DNA from 2 places in the Pseudomonas sp. Stari2 genome. Region 1 is predicted to be linked to the other one. Evidence: riboswitches for the same ligand, from Rfam matches in the RefSeq annotation. Region 1 holds a riboswitch; the other holds the start of a gene.
What was found. Region 1 has a riboswitch for cobalamin ahead of cobO (cob(I)yrinic acid a,c-diamide adenosyltransferase). Riboswitches for the same ligand answer to the same signal wherever they lie in the genome.
Positions count from the first base shown of each region.

Region 1 (5,823 bases):
CTCCCAGGCTTTTTCTCCCGCCGCCGAAGATGTGCTGTTCCGCGCGCTCGGGCTTGTGGGTACGCCTTATCGCTGGGGCGGCAACACGCCGGACTCGGGCTTCGATTGCAGCGGCCTGATCGGTTTTGTCTACCGCGATGCGGCCGGCATCAGCTTGCCTCGTTCCACGCGCGAGTTGATCGTCATGCAGGCGCCGAATGTCGGCAAGGAAGGGCTGCAAACCGGCGACCTGATCTTCTTCGCCACCAATGGCGGCTCTCAGGTCAGTCATGCGGGAATTTATGTCGGGGAAGGGCGCTTCGTTCACGCCCCGGCCACCGGCGGTACGGTAAAGCTGGACAGCCTTTCGAAAGCGTATTGGCAGAAGGCTTATCTGAGTGCCAAGCGCGTTCTACAGCCGGAACATCTGGCGCATAACCCGTAAAGCTGCGAATCAATAAAAAACCGTGGGGACATATTGGCTCCCACGGTTTTTTTTGTTTCAGGGTTTGGGCTATTTGGCCGCCGTCACCCGCCACACCTTGTTTCCCACATCGTCCGCGACCAGCAATCCACCTTGCTGATCAATCACCACGCCAACCGGGCGACCCAGGGCGTTCTCGTCCTTGTCGAGGAAGCCGGTCAGTACATCCACCGGTGTGCCGCTCGGCTTACCGGCGCTGAACGGCACGAAGATCACCTTGTAGCCACTGTGTGGCTTGCGGTTCCACGAGCCGTGCTGGCCGATGAATGCGCCCTCCTTGAATTGGGCCGGCAGTGTGGCGCCCTCGGCGAAGGTCAGGCCCAGTGACGCGGTGTGCGGCCCAACGGCGTAATCCGGAGCGATGGCCTTGGCCACCAGATCCAGGTTTTGTGGCTCGGCGCGGACATCGACATGCTGGCCGTAATAGCTGAACGGCCATCCATAGAAGCCGCCATCCTTGACCGAGGTGATGTAGTCCGGCACCAGATCGCTGCCGATCTCGTCCCGCTCGTTTACCGCCGTCCATAGCGCGCCGCTTTTCGGCTCCCAGGCCAGGCCGTTGGGGTTGCGGATGCCCGAAGCGAAGATTCGGTGATTGCCGGTCGCCCGGTCCACTTCCCAGATCGCTGCGCGCCCTTCTTCCTGATCCAGGCCGTTTTCGCCGACGTTGCTGTTCGAGCCGACCGTGACGTACAGCTTGCTGCCGTCCTTGCTGGCGATGACGTTCTTGGTCCAGTGATGGTTGAGCGGGCCGCCCGGCAGATCCACGACCTTGATCGGCTGGCTCTTGATTTCGGTCGCGCCGGGCTCGTAGTTGAAGCGCAACAGGCGATCGGTGTCGGCCACGTACAGATCGTTGCCGACCAGAGTCATGCCGAACGGCGAGTTAAGGTTCTGCAGGAACACCGTGCGGGTCTCGGCCACGCCATCATGATCGGCATCACGCAGCAGGGTGATGCGGTTCGGGCTCGGTACGCCGGCACCGGCGCGGCCCATGACTTTTTTCATCACCCAGCCGCGTATGCCTTTGCCATCGTCCGGTTTCGGCGGTGCATTGGTTTCCGCCACCAGCACATCGCCGTTGGGCAGCACGTAGAGCCAGCGCGGGTGATCGAGATTCTCGGCAAACGCCGCTACCTGAGTGCCTGCCGCTGGCGTCGGTTTCGCGCCGGCCGGCCAGCCGATCGCCGGGGCGATGTTCACAGTCGGGATCAGGGTCTTGTTCGGTTCGGGCAGTTTGGGGGACGGGCCGGTGCCGTCCGAGACTTGCAGGCTGGAGGATTCACCACAGGCGGTGAGCCCTCCGGCGAGTGCGATGACGAAAACGAGGTGGGGCTTGCGCATTACTGATCTTCCCTATGAATGCATTCTTAGTCATAGAGAAGCGCACAAGCCCGATGGTTCAACCCTCAGCCGCGGGCTTCCTTGAAAAGCACGGCAATGCCGGGGTGATAGTTGCCGGCTTCGCTGCGCAATTTGCGGTAGGCGTAGGGAAAGTACCAGGCGACGGCGCAGGTGTGCTCCTTTTGCAGGTCGTCGACCATGTCCTGCAGTTCTTCCGGGCTGGCGCTGTGCTGGGCTTTCTGTGGGGCGACGAACAGGCAGCCGAGTTTGAGATCGCTGGCGTAGCTGATGCGCTTGGCGTCGGCGGTGATATCGGCCAGGGCCTGAGTCAGATTCAGGCTGTTGACGCGCGGCCAGCGCTGGGTCGCCTGAATGTAGGCGCGATCTTCGGCGCCTGCCAGGAACAGGTCGGCGCGGGCATTGCGTTCGCCTTCCTCGTTCTGCTTGCGGGTGGCGGTGTCACGCAGGGTCACCAATTCGGCCATCCAGGCGGCGGCTGACAGCAGGCCGAGGTTGGCTTTTTCGTCATGCCAGTAAGGCGCGTCATTGTCGCCGCGCACGGCGTTGTAGCGGTCGATACAGTCAAACCAGCGTTCCAGCACCGGGCGCAGGAATTCCAGCCGCGGATTGCTGATGATCATGCCTTGCATGGTGCTCTCCCTTGTTATTGTGATGTGCTCTCTGCAGTCAAAAAGCATGGCTCTTTGATATCACTGCTGACAGTGTGGCACAAGATTGGCGTCAGATAATTGATCGACGGCAGTTATTCGCTTTCAGGGAGCCTCTTCATTTGACGCTCCACCCCCAACCCTCTAACCTTCGCGGCTTGTTTCAGGTGCTCTGTGACCGCTGTCGACAGAGTGAAACAGGGAAGCCGGTGAGGAGGGTCTTCACGCGAAGAGCCATCACGATCCCGGCGCTGCCCCCGCAACGGTAAATGAGTGAAAGCTGCGTCGGATGCCACTGCTCAAAGCGGGAAGGCGCGCAGCCTGGTGCAAGCCGCTCATGAGCCCGGAGACCGGCCTGATCCATCCAGCGGCGTCACGGTGGGCGATGCCAGGCTTGTTGCCGTCTATTCTTGTGCCTGCCCGCCGTTATCCAGCCTCAACGGAGAGCTCCCCCATGACTGATTCCCCTGAACGCGACGAGCGCCACCTGGCGCGCATGCAGCGCAAAAAAGCCGTGATCGACGAGCGCATCGCCAACTCGCCCGACGAATGCGGCCTGGTGCTGGTGCTCACCGGCAACGGCAAAGGCAAAAGCAGCTCGGCGTTCGGCATGCTCGCCCGCGCCATGGGCCACGGCATGCAGTGCGGCGTGGTGCAGTTCATCAAGGGACGCAACAGCACGGGTGAAGAGCTGTTCTTCCGCCGCTTCCCCGAGCAGGTTCGTTTTCATGTGATGGGCGAAGGCTTTACCTGGGAAACCCAGGATCGCCAGCGCGACATCGCCGCCGCCGAAGCGGCATGGGAAGTCTCCCGCGAGCTGCTGCGTGATCCGTCAATCGGTCTGGTGGTGCTCGATGAACTGAACATAGCCCTCAAGCACGGTTACCTCGACCTCGATCAGGTGCTCAGCGATCTGCAGGCCCGTCCGCCGATGCAGCACGTTATCGTCACCGGTCGCGCCGCCAAGCCGGAAATGATCGAGATGGGCGACACCGTCACCGAAATGGGCATGATCAAGCACGCCTTCCAGGCCGGTATCAAAGCGCAGAAAGGCGTCGAACTTTGAATCAACCACGTCACTGCCCGGCGGTACTGATCGCCGCGCCGGCCTCCGGCCAGGGCAAGACCACCGTCACCGCCGCGTTGGCGCGTCTGCACCGCAATCAGGGGCGCAAGGTTCGCGTGTTCAAGTGCGGCCCGGACTTTCTTGACCCGATGATCCTCGAGCGCGCCAGCGGTGCGCCGGTCTATCAATTGGACATGTGGATGGTCGGCGAGCAGGAAAGTCGTCGTCTGCTGTGGGAAGCCGCCGCTGAAGCGGATCTGATCTTGATCGAAGGCGTGATGGGCTTGTTCGATGGCACGCCGTCGAGCGCCGATCTGGCGCGGCATTTTGGCGTGCCGGTACTCGGCGTGATCGACGGCACGGCCATGGCCCAGACCTTCGGCGCCTTGGCGCTGGGCCTGGCGCGCTATCAGCCGGACTTGCCGTTCGCCGGCGTGCTGGCCAACCGCGTTGGCACAGTGCGTCACGCGCAGTTGCTCGAAGGCAGTCTGACTGAAGGCCTACGCTGGTATGGCGCGTTGTCCCGGGAAACCGGGATCGAACTGCCAAGTCGCCACCTCGGTCTGGTGCAGGCCAGCGAACTCAATGACCTCGACGTGCGCCTCGACGCCGCCGCCGAAGCGCTGGCTGGCACTTGCGAGGTAGCGCTGCCACCGGCCGTGGAATTCGCCGCGCCTGAAATCGGCAGGACCGAAAGGCTGCTCGAAGGCGTGCGAATCGCCGTCGCCCGCGATGAAGCTTTCGCCTTTACCTACGGCGCCAGTCTCGATTTGTTGCGGGCGATGGGCGCGGAGCTGAGTTTCTTCTCGCCGATCCGCGATACGCAATTGCCTGACGCTGACAGTTTGTACTTGCCCGGCGGTTATCCGGAATTGCATCACGTTGCCTTGTCGCAGAACACCGACATGCTCCGTGCGATCCGCGCGCATCACGCCGCCGGAAAACCGTTACTCGCCGAATGTGGCGGCATGCTCTATCTGCTGGATTCGTTGACCGATGTCGAAGGCACCCGCGCTGATTTGGTCGGCCTGCTGAGTGGCGATGCCGTGATGCAGAAACGTCTGGCCGCGCTGGCCTTGCAAGAGGTCGACATGCCGGAAGGCCAGTTGCGCGGCCACACTTATCACCATTCCCTTACCACCACCGAACTGGCACCCATCGCCCGTGGCCACAGCCCCAATGGCGGGCGCGGCGCAGAAGCGGTGTATCGGGAAGGTCGGATGACCGCTTCGTACGTGCATTTTTACTTCCCGTCGAATCCGTCGGCGATTGCCGCACTGTTGGTGCCATGACCGACAACGCCTTCACTGAAACCGAGCGCGAAGCGGTCTACCGCGCCATCGCCGAACGCCGCGACATGCGCCACTTCAGCGGTGGCACGCTCGAGCCGGAACTGTTGCGCCGATTGCTTGAGGCTGCACATCAGGCACCGAGCGTCGGCCTGATGCAGCCGTGGCGCTTCATCCGTATCAGCGACCGCGCCTTGCGTGGCCAGATCCAGAACCTTGTTGAAGAAGAACGCGTGCGCACCGCCGAAGCCCTCGGCGAGCGCAGCGACGAGTTCATGAAGCTCAAGGTCGAAGGCATCAACGACTGCGCGGAAGTGTTGGTCGCGGCGTTGATGGACGATCGCGAACGATACATTTTCGGCCGTCGCACGCTGCCGGAAATGGACATGGCCTCATTGTCCTGCGCGATCCAGAACCTGTGGCTGGCCGCGCGCGCCGAAGGCCTGGGCATGGGCTGGGTGTCGCTGTTCGAGCCGCAGGCACTGGCCGATCTGCTGAAACTGCCGGCCGGGGCCAAGCCGCTGGCGGTGCTTTGCCTGGGGCCGGTCAAGGAATTCTATCCGGCGCCGATGCTGGTACTCGAAGGGTGGGCGCAGGCGCGTCCGCTCAACGAGCTGCTGTATGAAAATTTCTGGGGAGTGAGTCAATGAGTGTGGCGTTGCTGAGTGTCGCCGCAATTGCGCTGGACGCGCTGCTGGGTGAACCGAAACGCTGGCATCCGCTGGTGGCGTTCGGCAATTTTGCCGGGCGCATCGAGCAACGTTTCAATACCGGAGGGCGCGGCTGGCGCAGCCATGGTGTCACCGCGTGGGTGATCGCGGTGTTGCCGCTGACCCTGCTGGCCACCGCGTTTTCCTGGGCGCCGTATGTGGGCTGGATCGTCGAGATTCTTGCGCTGTATTGTGCCCTCGGCATGCGCAGCCTGGGTGAGCACGTCGAGCCGGTCGCCAAGGCCCTGCGCAGCGATGATCTGGAGGAGGCGCGCAAGCGAGT
Region 1 covers NZ_CP099760.1:2,069,370-2,075,192, forward strand. The annotation lists gene NH234_RS09525 (C40 family peptidase) at 1-424, shown strand, start outside; gene NH234_RS09530 (sorbosone dehydrogenase family protein) at 494-1,807, opposite strand; gene NH234_RS09535 (hypothetical protein) at 1,873-2,457, opposite strand; cobalamin riboswitch at 2,624-2,849, shown strand; gene cobO (cob(I)yrinic acid a,c-diamide adenosyltransferase) at 2,930-3,541, shown strand; gene NH234_RS09545 (cobyrinate a,c-diamide synthase) at 3,538-4,833, shown strand; gene bluB (5,6-dimethylbenzimidazole synthase) at 4,830-5,480, shown strand; gene cbiB (adenosylcobinamide-phosphate synthase CbiB) at 5,477-5,823, shown strand, end outside.

Region 2 (5,823 bases), 1.7 Mb from region 1:
AAAAAATCCTCGATGACCTGCGCGAAGCAGACGAAGAAGCCGGTACCGCCCAGACCCTGCCCGTCGGCCGCTTGAAGATTCACACCATGTCGGCCATCGGCAACCACTATGTGATCGACGCGATTGCCCGCTATCGCGAGATTCATCCGACAGTGATGTTCGACCTGAGCCTGACCAACCGCGTGCCGGACCTGCTCGAAGAAGGCTTCGACATGTCCATCGTGCTGGCCCGCGACCTGCCCGATTCCGGCTTCGTCGCCCAACGCCTGGGCATCACCTACAGCATCCTCTGCGCCTCACCTGGATACGTGGCAAAACGCGGTCTGCCCAAGTCGCCCGGCGAACTCTGCGAACACGAGTGCCTGCGGATCGTCAACACGGTGATGCCGGTGGAGAACTGGACCTTCGAAGGCCCCCAAGGCATGGAAACCATCACCATTCCCCTGTCGCCGTTTCATATCAACACCGCCGATGGCATGACCATCGCGATCAAAAAAGGCATGGGGATAGGCATTCAACCGATTGCATCAGCCGTGGATGGCTTGAGGGCGGGAACTCTGGTGCGGGTGTTGCCGGAATACCGGCTGGAGGAGTTGAACCTGTTCGCGATCTATCCGTCGCGCAAGTTCGTCGATGCGAAGATCAAGACGTGGGTTGAGTTTTTGAAGCAGTCGATCCCGGAACTGCTGGCATCGGATGAAGAAGTCGTTGGAGCAAAACAGGCGTGAGTACGGCAGATATGGAGTGTCGACCCTCCATCGTCTGCACCGGGCTCAACCGTTGGAACAACCACTGCCCATCACTTGATACTGCAGAACGTGTTGTTCACCGTAGGAATCTTCGTAGGTCATCTGAACCGGCGACGGTGCACATTCATTGGCAGGTTCGGAGATCGAGATGACGTGCGCGATGTCCAATTTGGTCGCATAACTGTAGGTCTCGACCGGGGTGTTATTGGCCTCGGCAGTGTCCGCATAGGCGTGCGCGCCAAAGCTGCCAAGCATTAAAACCAGTGCGATTTTCTTGAAGTTCATGATGTTCACCGTCTCGTTGAGGACCGTGTTCGTTCACGGGTTGGAGACAATGCTAAGGGTTGAGGCGGTGCTGAAAAATCGGCAGGTTGGACAAACACTGTTGCTGGAATTTGTATGAATACGTGATTGCTCGTCAGCCTGCTCGCCGCACCCAGCGGGGTCTGGCTGGGTTGGCGGCTGCATCCAAGTCTGGATCAGCGCCGAATGTACCGTGCCAGCTACGGCTTGCTGGTGGTCACGGCGCTGAAACTGCTGTGGGATGGCTTCGCGGGTTTTCTGGCCTGAACAGGGACCGGGCTTACTTGAACACCGGCAGCGCCCCATCCGCCTGCTTGAGATACTCGCGCAACCGCCCGCCGGGTGCATCGGCATGTTGTGAATGAACGAGGCTTCGCCTTCAAAGAGGTCGAGGAACACGAAGGGTTTGATCAACTGGCCCAGATCCGAAGAGCTCATCCGTCGCACGATCGAGCCGTGCCCGCTGCCGCTGGTGCGGTAGCGAAGGGCGCGGTGAGTGACGGGTTCGCGAGTGTAGCCGGGGAGGTGTTGCTGAACGGTCACGATGATTACTCGATGCTGTTACAGAGGGCGGCCAACAAACGGCAAAGCGCCGCGAGGGAACCTGTCCCTCGCGGCGCCCGGCTTTCAGCGGCGACGGGCGTCGAGGCTGAAGCGACCGGCACCGAAGGCCACGACTTGCAACAGGCCGCCGGCCATGGCGATGTTCTTGAAGAAGTGGATGAACTGGTTCTGGTCAGCCAGCGCATTGTGGAAGGCCAGTGCGGTGACCACGCTGAACGCGGCCAGCACAGCGGCGACGGTGCGAGTGCGGTAGCCGGCGATCAGCGCCAGGCCACCACCGATTTCGACGATGATTGCCAAAGCCAGCGCCACTTGCGGCAGCGGCAGCCCGACCGAGCCGATGTAGCCGATCATCATGGCCGGCGCGGCGAGTTTGGAAAAACCGGAGAGGATGAAAATCACGCTGAGCAAGACACGGCCGATCAAGGCAGCCGAGGCTTGTTTGGTGTCGGAAGCGTTCTGTACAGCAGTTGCTTGAGCGATGTTTGCAGAAGTAGCCATGGGAGTATTTCCTTCAATGGGGTCCGGTTCGACTTGAACCGTCCGGATGAAGAAATGTTGCGCCTCGACAGCTCATCTGAATAGACGACTAATTTAGATCGTTACGTTCGATAAAATAGGCAAGCTGTTCACCCAATATAGGCCTCCATGGCGACTCAAGGACACCGACATGATCTCCGACCCAGGCACACCGACACTCGATCAACTGCGGGTCTTTCTTACCGTCGTCGAAGTCGGCAGTTTTGCCGCCGCGGCGCGCAAGCTCCACCGGGCGACCTCGGTCATCAGCTACTCGATTGCCAATCTCGAAATGCAACTGGGCGTCACCCTCTTCGATCGTGAAACCACCCGCAAACCGCAACTCACCGACGCCGGCCGCACTGTGCTGGCCGAAGCCCGGACCATCGCCAACGGCGTGCATGGCTTGCGCGCCAAGGTCAAAGGCCTGCTGCAGGGGCTGGAAGCCGAAGTGCATGTCGTACTCGACGTAATGTTGCCCGCCGAGCGCGTGGTGGATGCGCTGAAATCCTTTCGCGAGGAATTCCCCACTGTTGCCCTGCATCTGCACATTGAAGCGCTCGGCGCCGTGACTGAGTTGGTAATCAATCGCGGCGCGGTGGTTGGCGTCAGCGGCCCGATGAATGACGGCATCAACGGCATCGAAAAAATCGGCATCGGCAGCGTCGAGCTGATTCCGGTGGCGGCGCCGAATCACCCGTTGGCGACCGCTGAAGGCAATGTTCCGGGTGCCGGGCGCGAGCACACGCAACTGGTGCTGTCGGATCGCTCGCAACTGACCAAAGACAAGGAATTCGCTGTGCTGAGCAACCGCACCTGGCGCCTGGCGGACCTGGGTGCCAAGCACATGCTGCTGCGCGAGGGCATCGGCTGGGGCAACATGCCCCGGCCGATGATCCAGGAAGATCTGGATACCGGCCGACTGGTGCAACTGGATCTGCCGGAATACACCAGCGGGCAATACACCTTCGACGCGATCTACCGCACCGATGTGCCACCGGGGCCGGCGGCGCGGTGGTTGATCGAGCGTTTCGTTCAGCAGAATACGCGCGAGGCTTGATCCGGCAAGTTGACGAGCGCCCATCCGGATGTTCAGATGCCGCCCTGTTTCAGGTGTCCCATGCCGCCGTGCATGGGGTGAAACGGGAAACCGGTACGTTCTTTTCGAACAAGTCCGGTGCTGCCCCCGCAACGGTAGGCGCGTGATGCTTTCGATACACCACTGTGGCCAGACGGCCATGGGAAGGTGAAAGCGTCCATACGCGCGAGCCCGGAGACCGGCCTGAAATTCTGTTTGGCAAACTCCTGCGGTGGGCGGGCATGGGCCGGTGTCGGCGTGTGCGCGATGCCTTCTCCTGCATGCTCTTCTGCGAAGATCCTTTCGAGAAGACAATGATTCGACCTTTCAACACTCCGGCTCCATCCCTGTTGTTCGGCTGCCTGTTCAGCCCCCTGCTGCTGGCGGATGATGCACCGCTCGAACTCACCCAGCAAATCGTTTCCGCGCCGTCGGTGGAGTCCACCACGGTGGCGGACATGGCGCAGTTCGGCAGCAAGGTCGAGGTCGTCACCCGTGAGCAGATCGAACGCGCCGGCCCCAGCGCCGATGTCACCCGCGTCATGCAGATGTTCATTCCCGGCCTGTACGTCGCGCCGAAAAACGGCCCGTTCGACTACGGCACCTATTCGCTGCTGGGTGGGCGCAACGATGACACGCTGATCCTGCTCGACGGCGTGCGCCTGAACAATCGCCTGTACGGCGGCCTGTATCTGGACACCCTGCCGGCCAACGCCATCGAACGCATCGAAGTGCTCAAGGGTGGGCAAAGTCTGTTGTTCGGCACCCAGGCCGTGTCCGGCGTGATCAACATCGTCACTCGTAGCCCGCAAAGTCGCAAAGCCTCCGGCGAAGTGAACATGGGCGTGGATACATTCGGCGGCACCACCGAGGATGCGCGGGTCGAGAACATCTTCACCAACGGTTTCGGCGACCTGGGCTTGCTGGCCTACGTCAGCCATAACGTCTCGGACGGCTATCAGCCGTTTCGCAATCGCGACATCAAGAACGACAGCGAAAAGAAGCGCGCCTACGAAGTCACCACCTTCGGCGGCAAGGCGATTCAGTCCTTTGGCGATGACGCGCGCCTGGAACTGTTCTACCAGTACGCTGACGCCAACCTCGACTTCGCCCGCCCGGTGGACAACCACAAGACCACCAACGACCGTATCCAGCAGATCGCCACGGCGACCTTTGAACAGAACGTCAACGAACGCCTGAGCTACTTCGTCAAAGGCCATATCAACGACTGGGATACCCGCTACACGCGCATCAACAACACGTCCGATGGCGGTGTAAAAACCATCAACCACAACGACTATTGGGGCTTCACCGACTGGGGTGTGCAGGCCGAAGGCAAGGCCGAATTGCCCGGCGGCCATGTGCTGGTGTTCGGCACGGACAACCAATGGTTCAAGGGCCAGGACGATGTGCTGATCATCGACAATGACAAGGCTGAAGCCCACGCGCTCTATACTCAAATGCGCCCGCAGATCGACGCCCTGCCCGACTGGCATCCGAGCATCGGTATTCGTCACGAAGCCATGAGCGGCGGCGACAGCGCAACGATCGGCATGCTCACTTCGTTGTATGACCTCAATGAACACTGGGCACTGCGCGGCCAGTACGGCACCGCCTACAAACTGCCGAACGCCGAGCAACTGTTCGTCAACGAACCGGGCGACGAGTTGGGCAACCGCAACCTGAAACCAGAGAAAAGTCGCAACGCCGAACTCGGCCTCGACTACAAAGGCTTGCTGCTCGATCGCGAGTTCAGCGCCAGCGTCACCCTGTTCAAACGCAAGATCGATGACCTGATTACTCTCGACGACATTCAGTGGGTCAATGGCCAGGGGCGGATACAGATGCGTGGTTTCGAGGCGGACGCAAAACTGGCGCTCAACGCGCAATGGAGCCTGCAAGCGGACATGACCCGCAACCTCACCGAGTCGCGTGCCGGCGTCACACTCAACGATGTTCCGAGCTTCTTCGCTCGTTCCCGCATCGGTTACGAGTCGGTTGACCGGATGTGGGGCGCCGGCAGTGCGATCCGCTATATCCGCGATGTGATCAGCTCGAAGCAGGTCGAGTACGGCCATTACTCCGTGGTGGATGCCGACGCTTATCGCTATCTCGACGGTGCCCATCAGCATCGCCTGAGCCTGCTGGTGGAAAACCTGTTCGACCGCGACTACGTCACCAGCCGTTCGAGCAACGTCGACAACCTCGGACGGCCGTTCACCTCCGAAGTGCGCTACACGTACCGTTTCTGATGGCTGAAATCAAAACCATCGACGGCGTCGACACGCACCCGGACTGGTCGCATGTTCCCGCCCATGCCCGCCACGTATTCCTCTGCACCGGCCCGCGCTGCACCCAGCGCGGCGCCTTGCAGCTATGGAAAACCCTGCGTCGGCACTTGCTGGCCCATGACCGCATCGAGACCCCCGGCGGCGTTTTGCTGACCCGCACGCACTGTCAATTCCCGTGCAACCTGGGGCCGGTCATGACGGTGTATCCGGAGACCTGCTGGTATGGCGTGCGCAGCCACGCGGATGCGCAACGGCTGGTCGAAGTGCACCTGGTGGGCGGCGAGGTGGTCGAGGATCTGTTGATCAAGGAGCGCTCATG
Region 2 covers NZ_CP099760.1:3,796,861-3,802,683, forward strand. The annotation lists gene NH234_RS17085 (LysR family transcriptional regulator) at 1-728, shown strand, start outside; gene NH234_RS17090 (DUF2790 domain-containing protein) at 774-1,034, opposite strand; gene NH234_RS17095 (hypothetical protein) at 1,161-1,319, shown strand; partial or broken gene NH234_RS17100 (pirin family protein) at 1,368-1,595, opposite strand; gene NH234_RS17105 (DoxX family protein) at 1,680-2,117, opposite strand; gene NH234_RS17110 (LysR family transcriptional regulator) at 2,287-3,195, shown strand; cobalamin riboswitch at 3,230-3,436, shown strand; gene NH234_RS17115 (TonB-dependent receptor plug domain-containing protein) at 3,528-5,465, shown strand; gene NH234_RS17120 (ferredoxin) at 5,465-5,823, shown strand, end outside; gene NH234_RS17125 (ABC transporter substrate-binding protein) at 5,821-5,823, shown strand, end outside.
Region 2: another riboswitch for cobalamin. It lies ahead of NH234_RS17115 (TonB-dependent receptor plug domain-containing protein); the one in region 1 lies ahead of cobO (cob(I)yrinic acid a,c-diamide adenosyltransferase).